Regions from separate parts of the Pseudomonas rosaeacicularis genome, predicted to be linked through region 4. Evidence: predicted binding sites of a transcription regulator. Region 4 holds the regulator's gene; each other region holds the start of a gene.

Region 1 (3,508 bases), on a different contig from region 4:
GGTGAAGAAGGACATCCTGCTGCGGATTCACAGTACGTTGAAGCCCGGGGGGTATCTGTTTTTGGGTGCTTCGGAGGCGCTGAACGGGTTGCCGGATCACTATCAGATGGTGCAGTGCAGTCCGGGGATTATTTATCAGGCCAAGTGAAGTCTGGTAGCTGGATTGAAAGATGACCTCGCTTTGGCGAGGTTTTTTTTATGGGCGCAAATCATGCGGTCCCCTGTAGGAGCATTCGGAGGTAACGACGGTCTGGGCCGCATTCGGACGATGCGGTGGGTCTGACATGCTTCGGATTGGGATCGTGTGAATATCCGTTATCGGAGGTGGGGCTTACACCGGTTCCGCTTTTACAGCGGGTCACTTTTCTTTCGGGAAAAGTAACCAAAACCATTTGCTCCTGGTTTGGCCCGACTTCGTCGCGTTCCCTCACTCCGGCGACGCTCCGTGGGCACGCGCCGAACGGACATCCATGTCCTGACGGCGCTTGGCGGGCGTCCCTGCCCGCCATCCCACTGCGCGTCGCCTGCGTTCGGCCTGCACCCAAGTCGCGTTTTGTGGTGTCTGGACTGTTGCGCATGAAGATCAAAAGTAACGCGCGTTCCGCTTCTGCTCTGATCGTTCCTCACGCTCCGCGTGGGAATGCAGCCGGACGCTCCGCGTCCCTGTGACGCGGAGCGTCACGACAAGCGCTACCACGCGGAGCGTGGGAGCGATCAGGAAAACGTTCTGCACTTTTTATCCGAGCCGTGCCGAGATTTTGTGAGCGCCACAAAGTGCGACTTTGGAAGGCCGAGCGTAGGCGTTGCGTAGGGGACAGCGCGGCATGGATGCCGCGCTAGCCGCCCCCGGCCATGGATGGCCGATGGCGGCGTGTCCCCGGAGCAATGCCGGAGCAAGGGAACCCCGACGAAGGAGGGGCCGGACACGGGAGCGAAACGGTTTGGTTACTTTGCCACGACAAAGTGACGCGCCGTAAGGGCGGAACCGATGTCAGCAACACCCTCGATAACGGATATTCACCCGATCCCGATCCCGATCCCGATCCCGAGGAGTGTCAGCCACACCGCAATCGCAGCCTTCGGCGGCTCGTCAGCTCCTACAGGGGACCGAGTGACCCGCCCTACGACGATCAAGCCCATCAAGCGGCAAAAAAACGGCACCGCCCTTGCCGCTTCCGCCCTTAACAGCGGAAATCCCTTGCCGCTTTTCTGGCATCAGCCCATCGCACCTCCCCTGAAACCCCCGGAATATCAGCGTTCGCGTAGATGGCACGGCGTTTGCTATGACTCAATCATGAAAATCTGGTCAACCGGTAAAGGTTTCCCGACATGAGCATCAGCTTCGAAAACGCACTGGGCATCCACGAGAAAGCGCTGAACTTCCGCGCTCAACGTGCAGAGGTGCTGGCCAACAACATCACCAACGCCGACACGCCTAACTACAAGGCGCGTGACCTGGACTTTTCCAAGGTGCTGGCGGCGGAAAACGACAAGGCCACCAAGGGCACGTTCGCGCTGAACATGACCAACAGCCATCACATCGAAGCTGAAGGCTTGAGCAACGACCAAGGCTCACTGCTTTATCGCACGCCGTCGCAGCCGTCGCTGGACCAGAACACCGTCGACGCCCAGGTCGAGAACGCCAACTACGCCGAAAACGCCATTGGTTTTCAGGCCAGCTTCACGTTGCTCAACAGCAAGTTCAAAGGGCTGGTCGCAGCCCTTCGCGGAGAATAAGCCATGTCTCTAGCCAGTGTTTTTAACATCGCCGGTAGCGGCATGAGTGCCCAGAACACTCGTCTCAACACCGTCGCCAGTAACATCGCCAACGCCGAGACCGTGTCTTCGAGCCTGGACCAGACCTACCGCGCCCGTCACCCGGTGTTTGCTACCGTTTTTCAGGGTCAGGATTCCAGTGGCAGCGCATCGTTGTTCGAAGACCAGGGCGCGTCGGGTTCCGGCGTGCAGGTGTCGGGCATCGTCGAAGACGCCTCCAACCTTGAAGCGCGCTACGAGCCCAATCATCCAGCGGCCGACAAGAACGGTTACGTGTACTACCCGAACGTCAACGTGGTGAACGAGATGGCAGACATGATCTCGGCCAGTCGTTCGTTCCAGACCAACGCGGAAATCATGAACACCGCCAAGACAATGATGCAGAAGGTCCTGACCCTGGGTCAGTGATAAGGGACGAAAGCAATGACAACCACAGTTGATAGCACCGCCTCAAGCGCCTACCTGACGTCGCTGCAAACGCCGGGATCTACCACGGCGGGTGATTCGGCGACGGGCGCGAGCAGCCTGGGCAAGGACTCGTTCCTGAAATTGCTGGTTACCCAGATGCAGAACCAGAACCCGCTCGATCCACAGGACAACAGTGAGTTCGTGGCCCAGCTGGCTCAGTTCAGTAGCCTGGAAACCATGCAGAACCTGAGCACCTCGGTCGATGCGATCGGCGGCATGTATCAGTCGTCGCAGGCACTGCAAGCCTCGTCGCTGGTGGGCAGTTCGGTGATCGTCGATGTTGGTTCGACCACGGTCGATACCGCTAAGGGGCTGACCGGTACCGTCATCGTTCCGGGCGCCGCGACCATGAGTTCGGTCAAGGTCTACGACGCGGACGGCAACATCGTTCGCACCATCGACATGGGCGAGCAAACCAAGGCCACCAATGCCAAGTTCACCTGGGACGGCGCAGATGAAAGCGGCAACGTATTGCCGTCCGGGACTTACAGCTTCAAGGCAGACGCCACCATCGATGGCACCAGCACATCGTTGGCGACCTACCTGCCAGCCACTGTTAACAGCGTCACCATGGGCACTGCCAGCACAGGCATGACCCTGAATCTGGCTGATGGCAGCAGTATCCTCATGGACAAAGTTAAACAAATCGGAATATAGAGCCGACTCGACGGCGCAGGAGTTTGAAACATGTCTTTCAATATCGGCCTTACAGGGCTCTATGCAGCGAATAAAAGTCTCGACGTTACCGGCAATAACATTGCCAACGTGGCGACGGTGGGTTTCAAATCTTCCCGTGCGGAGTTTGCCGACCAATATTCGAATTCGATTCGTGGCACTTCCGGTACCAGTAATGTGGGCAGTGGTGTAACGACTGCAGCGGTCACTCAACAGTTCACCCAAGGCGCTGTGACGACTGGAACAGGCCGCGACCTGGATCTGGCAATCAACGGCAACGGTTTCTTTATGATGAGCAACAACGGCGAGAAGTTATATACACGCGCCGGTGCTTTTCATACCGACACTACCGGCAACATCGTTGATAACAGCGGTAATAACTTGCAGGGCTACAGCCTGGACGGCACTGGCAATCTTGCGACCGGCGTGCTGACCAATCTGCGCGTTGACACCGCCGATATGGCTGCCAAGGCGACCGGTACGGTCAGTATCGCCTCGAACCTGAACTCGACGTCGGAAGTCATTACCGCAGCGTTTGACCCCGATGATGTAACGACTTACAACTCGCCGTTGCACACGCCGATCTATG
Region 2 (3,508 bases), on a different contig from region 4:
GAGTAAAGTTTGAAAGTCCCGATCTTTGCCTCCGGAAAGCCTTCCTTGATCAAAGCTTCTCTTGGAATGTCAACTTCCTTGCGGCAGTGAGGGCATAGCTTGCGCGCCAAACGCTGAGCAATGATCAAATTGATTGCCGTCGCGATATTGAAGGCTGCTACGCCCATGTGATGAAGGCGCGTCAGCGTCTCTGCTGCACTGTTGGTGTGCAGAGTCGATAGCACCATATGGCCGGTTTGTGATGCCTTGATGGCAATCTCTGCCGTTTCAAGATCACGAATCTCACCGACCATGATTACGTCCGGATCCTGCCGAAGGAACGCTCGCAGCGCCTGCGAAAAGTCCATGCCTTGGCGAGGGTTCACGTTCACCTGGTTGATGCCTTCCAGGTTAATTTCCACTGGGTCTTCGGCTGTGGAAATATTGATATCAACGGTGTTGAGAATGTTGAGTCCGGTATAGAGCGAAACGGTTTTACCTGAACCGGTGGGACCTGTGACAAGAATCATGCCCTGCGGTTGGCGCAATGCTTCCAGGTACAGTTCCTTTTGCTCGGGCTCATAGCCCAACGCGTCGATCCCCATCTGCGCGCTGGACGGGTCCAGAATCCGCATGACGATCTTTTCGCCCCATAGGGTCGGCAGGGTGTTCACCCGAAAGTCGATAGCGCGGTTTTTGGAAATGCGCAGCTTGATGCGTCCATCCTGCGGACGGCGTCGCTCGGAAATATCCAGGCTCGCCATCACCTTCAGGCGTGCGGCAATCCGCGCTGCAAGATGGGTTGGCGGTTTGGCCACTTCATGGAGGATGCCATCGGTACGAAGACGAACCCGGAATGTCTTTTCGTAGGGTTCGAAGTGCAGGTCAGAAGAGCCAAGGCGGATGGCGTCCATCAACATTTTATTGACGAAACGCACGACAGGCGCGTCATCTGCGTCCTGGGTGGTGATGGACGTTTCCTTGTCATCGACCGTTTCAATTTCCAGACCCAGATCAACGTCGGCCATTTCGCCTAGGCCGCTGTGAGAGTCGAAGAATTTGTCGATAGCAACGGTGAGTTTGTTGTCCTCAACCAGAATCGCTTCCGTCGTCAGGCCCGTACTGAATTGGATGTCCGTGATGGCCTGATGATTGGTCGGGTCGGACACCGCTACAAACAGCTTGTTGCCTCGGCGCCACAATGGGAGCGCTGAGTGCTGGCGGACCAGCTTTTCGCTGACCAGTCCCTTGGGCTGGCTTTCTTTGTCCAGAGTGCTGAGATCAAGAAAAGGAATGCCGAATTGATCAGACGCCAGCTCTGCCAGCACAAGGCTGTTTACCAGCTTGTTCTGCACCAAATAATTGACGAGCGACACCTTGTCCCGACGCGATTGTTGGTAGGCCTGTTGAGCCGTTTTTTCGTTTAGCAATTCGGCTACAACCAATTGTTTGGCCAAACCGGTGAGGACGACATCAGTCATTAAAGCCACCAGACACAGACAGTACGGGGTTTATAGCGCAGTCAGGCGATGCTGCCAAATGCATGCGAATGAAGTGACGTTTTTTGTCAGGTTTTGCGGGAAATGGTCGTGGTACCAACCAGACATCAGGGCGCTGGCTAGTAGGCACGGATCAAAAAAATGCCCCAGTTATCTGGGGCATTTTAATTATATCTTGCGCTGAGCAGGTTGCATTTGCTTGTCGCCGGCCCTTATGAGGCGAGCAACTTTAAAAAGCCGGTTACTACTGAGGGCAAGATTTCGGCGCAACATCAGCCTCAGCTGCTCCTGTAGTAGCGCATTTCCAAACTCCATCAGCCGTCCGAGTCCAGGTTATTGTCGCAGCAGCAACCTGAGGCGGTGCGTTCTTCATAGCGCAAGCTATGGAGCCAGCGCCGGCAGTAATTGTCGCAGTATAAGTACAGTTTGTTGAATTACCATCTACAAGCCCGATGTCAGCCGGTGCCGTAATGGCAGTGCCATCATTAGTCTTCACTTCGGCAGACGTCTTAGCACCAGTAATTTCGGCCAAGCCTGCTGTAAGTTTTGATTTCGCCTGATAAGTGCTATATGCAGGAATAGCGATTGCAGCAAGGATGCCAATGATCGCTACCACGATCATCAGTTCGATCAGGGTGAAACCTTTCTGTAATGACTTCATATCTACTTCCTTTACGAGACGTACAAAAAATTGGCTACGCATGGGCTAGTGCAACGGCCATGCCATGCTTGCCGGCCTGAGAAAAAATGACCGTCTTATTATTTTGCGGCTTGGATTTTTGGCTAATCTAAGGGCACGCCGAAATAGCTCAGTCGGTAGAGCAGCGCACTCGTAACGCGAAGGTCGTAGGTTCGATTCCTATTTTCGGCACCAGAACACAAAAAGCCCGGTCCACAAGACCGGGCTTTTTCGTTTCTGTTGTGAACGCCGAATGTTGACGCGCCGCTCTTTAGGAGCCAACTTGTTGGCGAGGCAGTCAATGCGGTGTTTCAGGATTGCGGCGACGCCCAACCTAAAACTACAGAGAAAATTCTCGCCTGGCTTGCTGGCCCCTTCGCGGACGGGTCCGCTCCCACAAAAAATTTGTTTCTTCTTCGCGGGCAGGTTCACTCGCAAACATCAACTGTGCCGCAGATCCAACAGGCGATAACCGTGTCGACCAAGCGATAACAGTGGGAGGGAGCTTGCTCGCGATGGGGCCGGCGCATTCACAAGACCTTTGAGTTCTGAATATCAAATCGCGAGCAAGCTCCTCCCACATTTGGTGCTTGCTTCGCGAACAAGTTCGCTCCTACAGGGGCCGCGATTTCGTCAGATCCTCAACCGCATCGACAAATCCACCGCCTTCACGTCCTTGGTCAACGTGCCAATCGAAATGTAATCCACACCCGTCTCGGCAATCGTGCGCAGGGTCGTTTCGTTGATCCCGCCGCTGGCTTCGAGCTTGGCTTTGCCTGCTGTGATGCGAACGGCTTCGCGCATGTCGTCCAGGCTCAGTTCGTCGAGCATGATGATGTCGGCGCCGGCGTCCAGTGCTTGCTTCAACTCACTCAAGCTTTCAACTTCGACTTCAACCGGTTTACCTGGGGCGATTTTGTGTGCGGCGGCGATGGCTTCGGCGATGCCTCCGCAGGCTGCGATGTGGTTTTCCTTGATCAGGAAGGCGTCGTGCAAACCGATGCGGTGGTTGTGGCAGCCGCCGCAGGTGACGGCATACTTTTGCGCCAGGCGCAGGCCGGGCAGGGTTTTGCGGGTGTCGAGCAGTTTGACTTGGGTGTCGGCGACGATGTCGGCGTAGTGCCGGGCGCGGGTGGCGACGCCTGACAGCAGCTGCAGAAAATTCAGAGCGCTGCGTTCGCCTGTCAGCAGCGAGCGGGCGGGACCTTCTAAATGAAACAACGGTTGGTCCGGTTTGACGCGGTCACCGTCGCTGACCTGCCAGTGCACGGCGACGCGCTGATCCAGTTGCCGAAAAACGCTGTCGACCCACGAGGTGCCAGCGATCACTGCGTCATCCCGGGAAATCACG
Region 3 (3,508 bases), on a different contig from region 4:
CCTGGGCACCAAACCCCATGCCGAGTTGATTCCGGATGCGCCGGACGTGGCTGAGCTGCGCAAGAAGCTCGACAGCTTCCTGCAGACGGCGACCAAGAGCCTGCTGGACAACACGGCAGGGGTCAAAGACGCCAAGCCGTAATCTGGAAAGCAGCATGAAAAGAGGCCCTCGCGGCCTCTTTTTTTTGCCGGCCAGACGGAGCATCGGCTGCGAAACAGGTTGAACGAAAAAGCAAAAACCGAAGTCCGATTTCGGTAGGCCCGCTTGCGGCCTGGTTGAGGAGATATTAATGAAAGTCTGGACCATTTCGTTTCTGGATAAAGATGGCGTGCAGCAGACCCTCGATCTTGAAGCAGAGCAGTGTCCTAGCGAAGAAGAGGCTGCCCAGCGTCTGCGTCCGCACCTGTTTCCGGTCACAAGTGACCTTGATCTGAATGATCTCGAGGGGCGGACCGACGATCCGACCGTAAAAACACTTAAAGACCAGAACGCGGTAGAGATCATATCGATCCTCGAGGCGTCGTGATTTAACCCCTTTCTTTATGAACCGGGTCGCCTTGATGTGGCAATTGGCAACTCACTATTAATGGGCGTAGTCTGCAAATGAGGCCGGTGAAGCATCTACCCGAGCCAGCTCGGCTGGATGCCCGTTTGTAAAAGCAGCGCCGGCCTTGTAGCTACATGCTTGAGTCCCGCACGGCGGATTGTCTGTCGTGTATCGGCCCTCTGGGAGAGGACGTTCAGGGATCGTTCAGGGATCGTTGAAACTCTATCTATCGTTGCATAGGAGGACGTTTCATGAGCACAGCCTATCAAGAAGACATCAGCAGTAACGTACTGCGCCGCATGAAAGAAGGCGGTTTCGACTTTGCACGTATCCACCCCATCGAGTTTTATGCTGTCTTCCCGGACGAGGAGCGGGCACGTCAGGCGGCGGAACAATTTCGTGGCGAATCCATTAATGCGCAGATCAACGCGCGCGACGACGGCGCCTGGCATTTGCAACTGAGCAAAGTGATGTACGCCACCTACGACGGGATTGGCGATTTCGAGCAGGACTTGCAGACGGCAATCGACCCGCTGGACGGCGAGGTTGAAGGGTGGGGCGTGACTCAGGAGATCAAGCGCTTGAATTGAGCCTGTCGGCAGCTGCAAGCCGAAAGTTACAAGCTGCAAGCAAAAGCGGCTCAGGTCTGTAGCTTGAATCCCGCCGCTTGAAGCTTGAAGCTTGAAGCTTGCAGCTGACTCTCTACGCCACTCTTTGAGGCGCGGAAGATAGGGTGAGAGCGCTTCTTGCACAGGAATGGTGCGAAGCATCGGCCTTTATTGTCCAACTAATTGATTTTTAAGCGTTTATGCCGCTGGCACGGGCCTTGCGAAGGTCCTTGGGTCCATGGTGACAAGGAGTACGGCATGACCCGCACCTTTTATGATGAGATGTACGATGCTGGCGGTGTGGTCCGTCCGCATTATCGGGAATTTGCCCGTTGGCTGGGTGAAGCGCCCCCTGAGCTTCTGGCCCAGCGCAGGCGTGAGGCCGATCTTTTGTTTCATCGCGCCGGGATCACGTTCACGCTGTATGGCGACGAACAGGGGACCGAACGACTGATCCCCTTCGATACGATTCCTCGCAGCATTCCTGCCAGTGAGTGGCGGATTGTCGAGCGTGGCTGCATTCAGCGCGTCAAGGCGTTGAACATGTTCCTCGCCGATCTTTATCACGATCAACGCATTATCAAGGCCGGGATCATCCCTGCCGAACAGGTGCTGGCAAACGAGCAGTACCAGTTGGCGATGCAAGGCCTGAACCTGCACCGCGACCTCTATTCGCATATTTCCGGCGTCGATCTGGTGCGCGATGGCGACGGGACGTATTACGTTCTCGAAGACAACCTGCGTACCCCAAGCGGTGTCAGCTACATGCTCGAAGACCGCAAGATGATGATGCGGTTGTTCCCCGAGCTGTTCGCGGCGCAACGCATCGCGCCCATCGATCATTACCCCAATCTGCTGCTCGATACGCTCAAGAGCTCCAGCCCTCTGGATAACCCGAGCGTTGTGGTGCTGACCCCTGGGCGTTTCAACAGCGCATTTTTCGAGCATGCATTTCTGGCCCGTGAAATGGGCGTTGAACTGGTCGAAGGTGCGGATTTGTTCGTGCGCGACGATCGGGTGTTCATGCGCACCACCAACGGTGCCAAAGCGGTCGACGTGATTTACCGTCGTCTGGACGATGCTTTCCTTGATCCGTTGGCGTTCAATCCCGACTCGATGCTGGGTGTGCCGGGCCTGCTGTCGGCTTATCGCTCGGGCCATGTCGTGCTGGCAAACGCCATCGGAACAGGGGTTGCCGACGACAAGTCCATCTACCCGTTCGTGACCGACATGATTCGTTTCTACCTGGACGAAGAGCCGATCCTGAAAAACGTGCCGACCTGGCAGTGCCGTAAGCCTGAAGAGCTGTCTCACGTATTGGCTAACCTGGGTGATTTGGTGGTCAAGGAAACCCAAGGCTCCGGTGGTTATGGAATGCTTGTGGGACCTGCGGCTACCGCTGCTGAAATCGAATCCTTCCGTGCCAGGCTCAAAGCCAAACCCCACTTGTATATCGCTCAACCCACGTTGTGCCTGTCGACCTGTCCGACGTTTGTCGAGAACGGCATCGCCCCGCGACACATCGACCTGCGCCCGTTCGTTTTGGCAGGTCGCGAGACCCGTGTCGTCCCCGGCGGACTTACTCGGGTTGCGTTGCGTGAAGGCTCGCTTGTGGTCAACTCCTCGCAGGGTGGAGGAACAAAAGACACCTGGGTGGTTGAGGATTAAGGATGCCTGCCAATGCTAAGTAGAACTGCCTCGGATTTATATTGGATGTCGCGCTACCTGGAGCGAGCCGAAAACCTCGCGCGGATGCTGGACGTCAGTTACTCGCTGTCTTTGATGCCTCAGGACGGTCGCGGTGATGGCCTGAATGAAATCGCCATGCCGCTGTTGATCACCGGAACCCTGGACGATTATCTGGAGCGTCACGGCGAACTGCATGCCGAACGCTTGCTCCATTTCTTCGCGCTGGATGCCGAAAATCCCGCCAGCATTTACAGCTGCCTTGGCGCCGCGCGGGCCAGCGCTCACGCCGTGCGCGGGCGCATCACGGCGGACATGTGGGAAAACATCAACGCCACGTACCTGGAAATTCGCGGCATCGCCGAACAGGGCCTCAGCCGCTATGGCATGAGCCGGTTTTGTGAATGGGTCAAAGAGCGCTCTCATCTTTTTCGCGGCGCGACCTACGGCACGATCATGCGTAATGACGCGTTTCGTTTCATTCGTCTGGGCACCTTCATCGAGCGCGCCGACAACACCCTGCGCATGCTCGATGCCCGTTACGAAATGCTCGAACTGCGCGGGCCGTCTGCCAATGCGGCAGCCGACAGTTCTGCCGCGGGCTACTATCAGTGGAGCGCGTTGCTGCGCGCATTGTCGTCGTTCGAGGCGTACACCGAGGTTTAT
Region 4 (3,508 bases):
CCATCACGCGTAACGCACAAGGCGAAGTCGACGTGTTCACCTCCGTCGGCAACCTGGCGTACTACGAGCAAAAGCCTTCGGTCGACAAGCCGATCGTGCAGGCCTATGGCGTGACCATTCAGTACTTTGCGGCTCAGGATCGTATTGTTCTGATCGACAAGGCCAAGGTCATCAATGACGGCAACACGTCCGAAGGCGAGAAAATCGTCTACGACACTGTCAAGCAAGTCGTGAATGCCGGTCGCGCCAATGGCACCAAGATCACCACGCCGCGCCCACGAATCGACATGGTTATCCAGCCGAAAAAGAAATCCGACCAGCAGAAGGCCCAGTAATGGCAACGCTGAAAGCTCAGCACCTGGCGAAGAGCTACAAAGGTCGTCAGGTCGTCCGTGACGTGAGCCTGTCCATCGAAAGCGGTCAGATCGTTGGCTTGCTTGGGCCTAACGGCGCAGGCAAGACCACCTGCTTCTACATGATCGTCGGCCTGGTTCAGGCCGAACAGGGGCGCGTCCTGATCGATGATCAGGATGTCAGTCACCAGCCTATGCATGGCCGCGCGCGCGCAGGCATCGGCTATCTGCCTCAAGAAGCGTCGATTTTCCGCAAGCTCTCAGTGGCCGACAACATCATGGCCATTCTGGAGACTCGCAAAGAGCTGGATCGTCCGGCTCGTCGCAAGGAACTCGAAAGCCTGCTGCAGGAATTTCATATCACGCACATCCGCGACAACCTCGGCATGAGCCTGTCCGGTGGCGAGCGTCGTCGCGTAGAAATTGCACGTGCCCTGGCGACCTCGCCCAAGTTCATCTTGCTCGATGAGCCGTTTGCCGGTGTCGACCCGATTTCGGTTGGCGATATCAAGCAAATCATTTACCACCTGAAGGCCAAAGGTATCGGTGTGTTGATCACCGATCACAACGTCCGCGAAACGCTGGATATCTGCGAAACCGCCTACATCGTCAATGATGGACAGCTGATTGCCGAAGGCGATTCGGACACCATTCTGGCGAACCAGTTGGTGAAAGAGGTATACCTCGGCCACGAGTTCCGCCTGTAACTGTTGCGATGACACTTGATTGCCGCATAGGCGCTGAAGCCGCCTTTGCCTCCAATCAAACATTAATTGTCATCGCGCTCTAGGCAAACACTCTGGTTTCAGGCATATAATTTGCTTAAGTTGGCGCCCTGGCGCCCTGTAGTGGATGGCGCGCATATGCGCCGGCGAACGAATAAGGTGTTTAGCCCCTGCCATGAAACCTTCGCTAGTCTTGAGAATGGGCCAGCAGCTGACGATGACACCGCAGCTGCAGCAGGCCATCCGCTTACTCCAATTGTCGACTCTGGATCTCCAACAGGAAATTCAGGAGGCACTGGAGTCCAATCCTATGCTCGAGCGCCAGGAAGAAGGCGACGATTTCGATAATGCCGACCCGATGGCCGATAGCGTCGAGCAAAAGCCCAATCCTGACGTTCAGGAACCGACCTACCAGGAATCCGCCCCCACCGTCGACAATCTCGAAGACGGCGAATGGAGCGAGCGCATTCCCAACGAATTGCCCGTCGATACAGCTTGGGAAGACGTTTACCAGACCAGCGCCAGCAGCCTGCCGAGCAACGACGATGATGAGTGGGACTTCACCACACGCACATCGGTTGGCGAGAGCCTGCAAAGCCATTTGCTGTGGCAGCTCAATCTTGCGCCGATGTCCGACACTGATCGCCTGATCGCCGTGACATTGATCGATTGCATTAACAATCAGGGTTATCTGGACGAGTCGCTCGATGAACTGCTCGACGCTTTCGACCCGGAGCTCGATATCGAGCTGGATGAGATCGAGGCCGTTCTGCACCGTATCCAGCAATTCGAACCTGCGGGCATCGGCGCTCGCAATCTCAGCGAATGCTTGCTGCTGCAACTACGCCAACTGCCTGCCAAGACAAAATGGTTGGCCGAAGCACAGCGCTTGGTCAGCGATTACATCGATCTGCTGGGTAGCCGTGACTACGCGCAACTGATGCGCCGCATGAAGATCAAGGAAGACGATCTTCGTCAGGTCATTGAGCTGGTGCAGAGTTTGAATCCGCGCCCCGGCTCACAGATCGAGTCCACCGAAGCCGAATACGTCGTGCCTGATGTGATCGTACGCAAGCACAACGAGCGATGGCTGGTCGAACTCAATCAGGAATCAGTGCCGCGCTTGCGCGTTAATCCGCAGTACGCAGGCTTTGTACGCCGCGCTGATACCAGCGCTGACAACACCTTCATGCGTAATCAGTTGCAAGAAGCCCGCTGGTTCATCAAGAGCCTGCAGAGCCGCAATGAGACGTTGATGAAGGTGGCCACGCAGATCGTCGAACATCAGCGCGGTTTCCTTGAGTACGGCGACGAAGCAATGAAGCCGCTGGTGTTGCACGACATCGCTGAAGCGGTGGGCATGCACGAGTCAACGATTTCCCGGGTTACAACGCAAAAGTTCATGCACACGCCGCGGGGCATTTATGAACTGAAATACTTCTTTTCCAGCCACGTCAGCACCTCAGAAGGCGGTGAATGTTCGTCCACGGCCATTCGCGCAATCATCAAAAAACTGGTTGCGGCCGAAAATCAGAAAAAGCCATTGAGTGACAGTAAGATCGCTGGTTTACTGGAGGCACAAGGCATTCAAGTGGCACGTCGCACAGTCGCCAAGTACCGCGAGTCTCTGGGGATCGCGCCTTCCAGCGAGCGCAAGCGACTGATGTAGAGGTCACAGGCCACAGCGTTCCAGTGGCAGGCAACCAAGCCTGCCTCTTTTATGCACTGGCAACGAAGGAGAAGCTGTATGCAAGTCAACATCAGTGGACACCAACTGGAAGTGACCAAGCCCCTGCGTGAATACATCGAGCTCAAACTCAAAAAGCTCGAAGGGCATTTTGACAAGATTACCAATGTGCAGGTGACGATGGCCGTCGAGAAGCTCAAACAGAAGATCGAGGCCACCCTGCATATCCCTGGTGGAGAGGTGGTTGCCAATGCGGAGCATGACGATATGTACGCTGCAATCGACTTACTCACTGACAAGCTCGACAGACAATTGCTCAAGCATAAGGAAAAGCAGCAAAGCATCCTCAAAGGTGCGGCCGCTCGCTGACACTCCCTACCCATGATCCGACTTGAAAATATCCTGACCCCTGGCCGTTCCCTCGTGAACGTGCCAGGCGGCAGTAAAAAAGCTGTACTCGAAGCGATTGCCAAAGTGATTGGGCAGCAGGTGCCCGACCTTGAGCAGCAAACCGTCTACGAAAGTCTGATAGCCCGTGAAAAACTGGGCTCCACCGGGTTCGGCAATGGCATCGCCATTCCGCATTGCCGGCTCAAGGGCTGTTCCAGCCCGATCAGTGCCCTTCTCCACCTCAGCCATCCCGTTGATTTCGACGCGATCGACGGCGCCCCGGTAGATTTGCTGTTCGTTCTGTTGGTCCCGGAAGCGGCCACGGATGAGCACCTTGAACTGCTGCGCCAGAT

Evidence for each region. Region 4 encodes sigma-54, which starts transcription at its own class of promoters, with help from an activator protein. Its sites were predicted from a motif close to ANTGGCATNNANNTTGCTNT; they were not measured.
Region 1: the regulator sigma-54 is predicted to act here: its motif matches at 1,266-1,285, upstream of flgB (flagellar basal body rod protein FlgB).
Region 2: the regulator sigma-54 is predicted to act here: its motif matches at 2,187-2,206, upstream of ACWKWM_RS18075 (pilin).
Region 3: the regulator sigma-54 is predicted to act here: its motif matches at 1,362-1,381, upstream of ACWKWM_RS09380 (circularly permuted type 2 ATP-grasp protein).

Annotation. Positions count from the first base shown of each region.
Region 1 is NZ_JBSKHT010000007.1:62,900-66,407, reverse strand. It holds gene cheR (protein-glutamate O-methyltransferase CheR) at 1-148, shown strand, start outside; gene flgB (flagellar basal body rod protein FlgB) at 1,330-1,737, shown strand; gene flgC (flagellar basal body rod protein FlgC) at 1,741-2,184, shown strand; gene ACWKWM_RS10625 (flagellar hook assembly protein FlgD) at 2,200-2,901, shown strand; gene flgE (flagellar hook protein FlgE) at 2,932-3,508, shown strand, end outside.
Region 2 is NZ_JBSKHT010000013.1:146,053-149,560, reverse strand. It holds gene pilB (type IV-A pilus assembly ATPase PilB) at 1-1,460, opposite strand, end outside; gene ACWKWM_RS18075 (pilin) at 1,723-2,139, opposite strand; tRNA gene ACWKWM_RS18070 (tRNA-Thr) at 2,277-2,352, shown strand; gene nadC (carboxylating nicotinate-nucleotide diphosphorylase) at 2,791-3,508, opposite strand, start outside.
Region 3 is NZ_JBSKHT010000006.1:44,584-48,091, reverse strand. It holds gene ACWKWM_RS09395 (LTA synthase family protein) at 1-142, shown strand, start outside; gene ACWKWM_RS09390 (hypothetical protein) at 291-527, shown strand; gene ACWKWM_RS09385 (ribonuclease E inhibitor RraB) at 800-1,138, shown strand; gene ACWKWM_RS09380 (circularly permuted type 2 ATP-grasp protein) at 1,415-2,824, shown strand; gene ACWKWM_RS09375 (alpha-E domain-containing protein) at 2,837-3,508, shown strand, end outside.
Region 4 is NZ_JBSKHT010000024.1:71,284-74,791, forward strand. It holds gene lptA (lipopolysaccharide transport periplasmic protein LptA) at 1-335, shown strand, start outside; gene lptB (LPS export ABC transporter ATP-binding protein) at 335-1,060, shown strand; gene ACWKWM_RS26220 (RNA polymerase factor sigma-54) at 1,254-2,747, shown strand; gene hpf (ribosome hibernation-promoting factor, HPF/YfiA family) at 2,826-3,134, shown strand; gene ptsN (PTS IIA-like nitrogen regulatory protein PtsN) at 3,147-3,508, shown strand, end outside.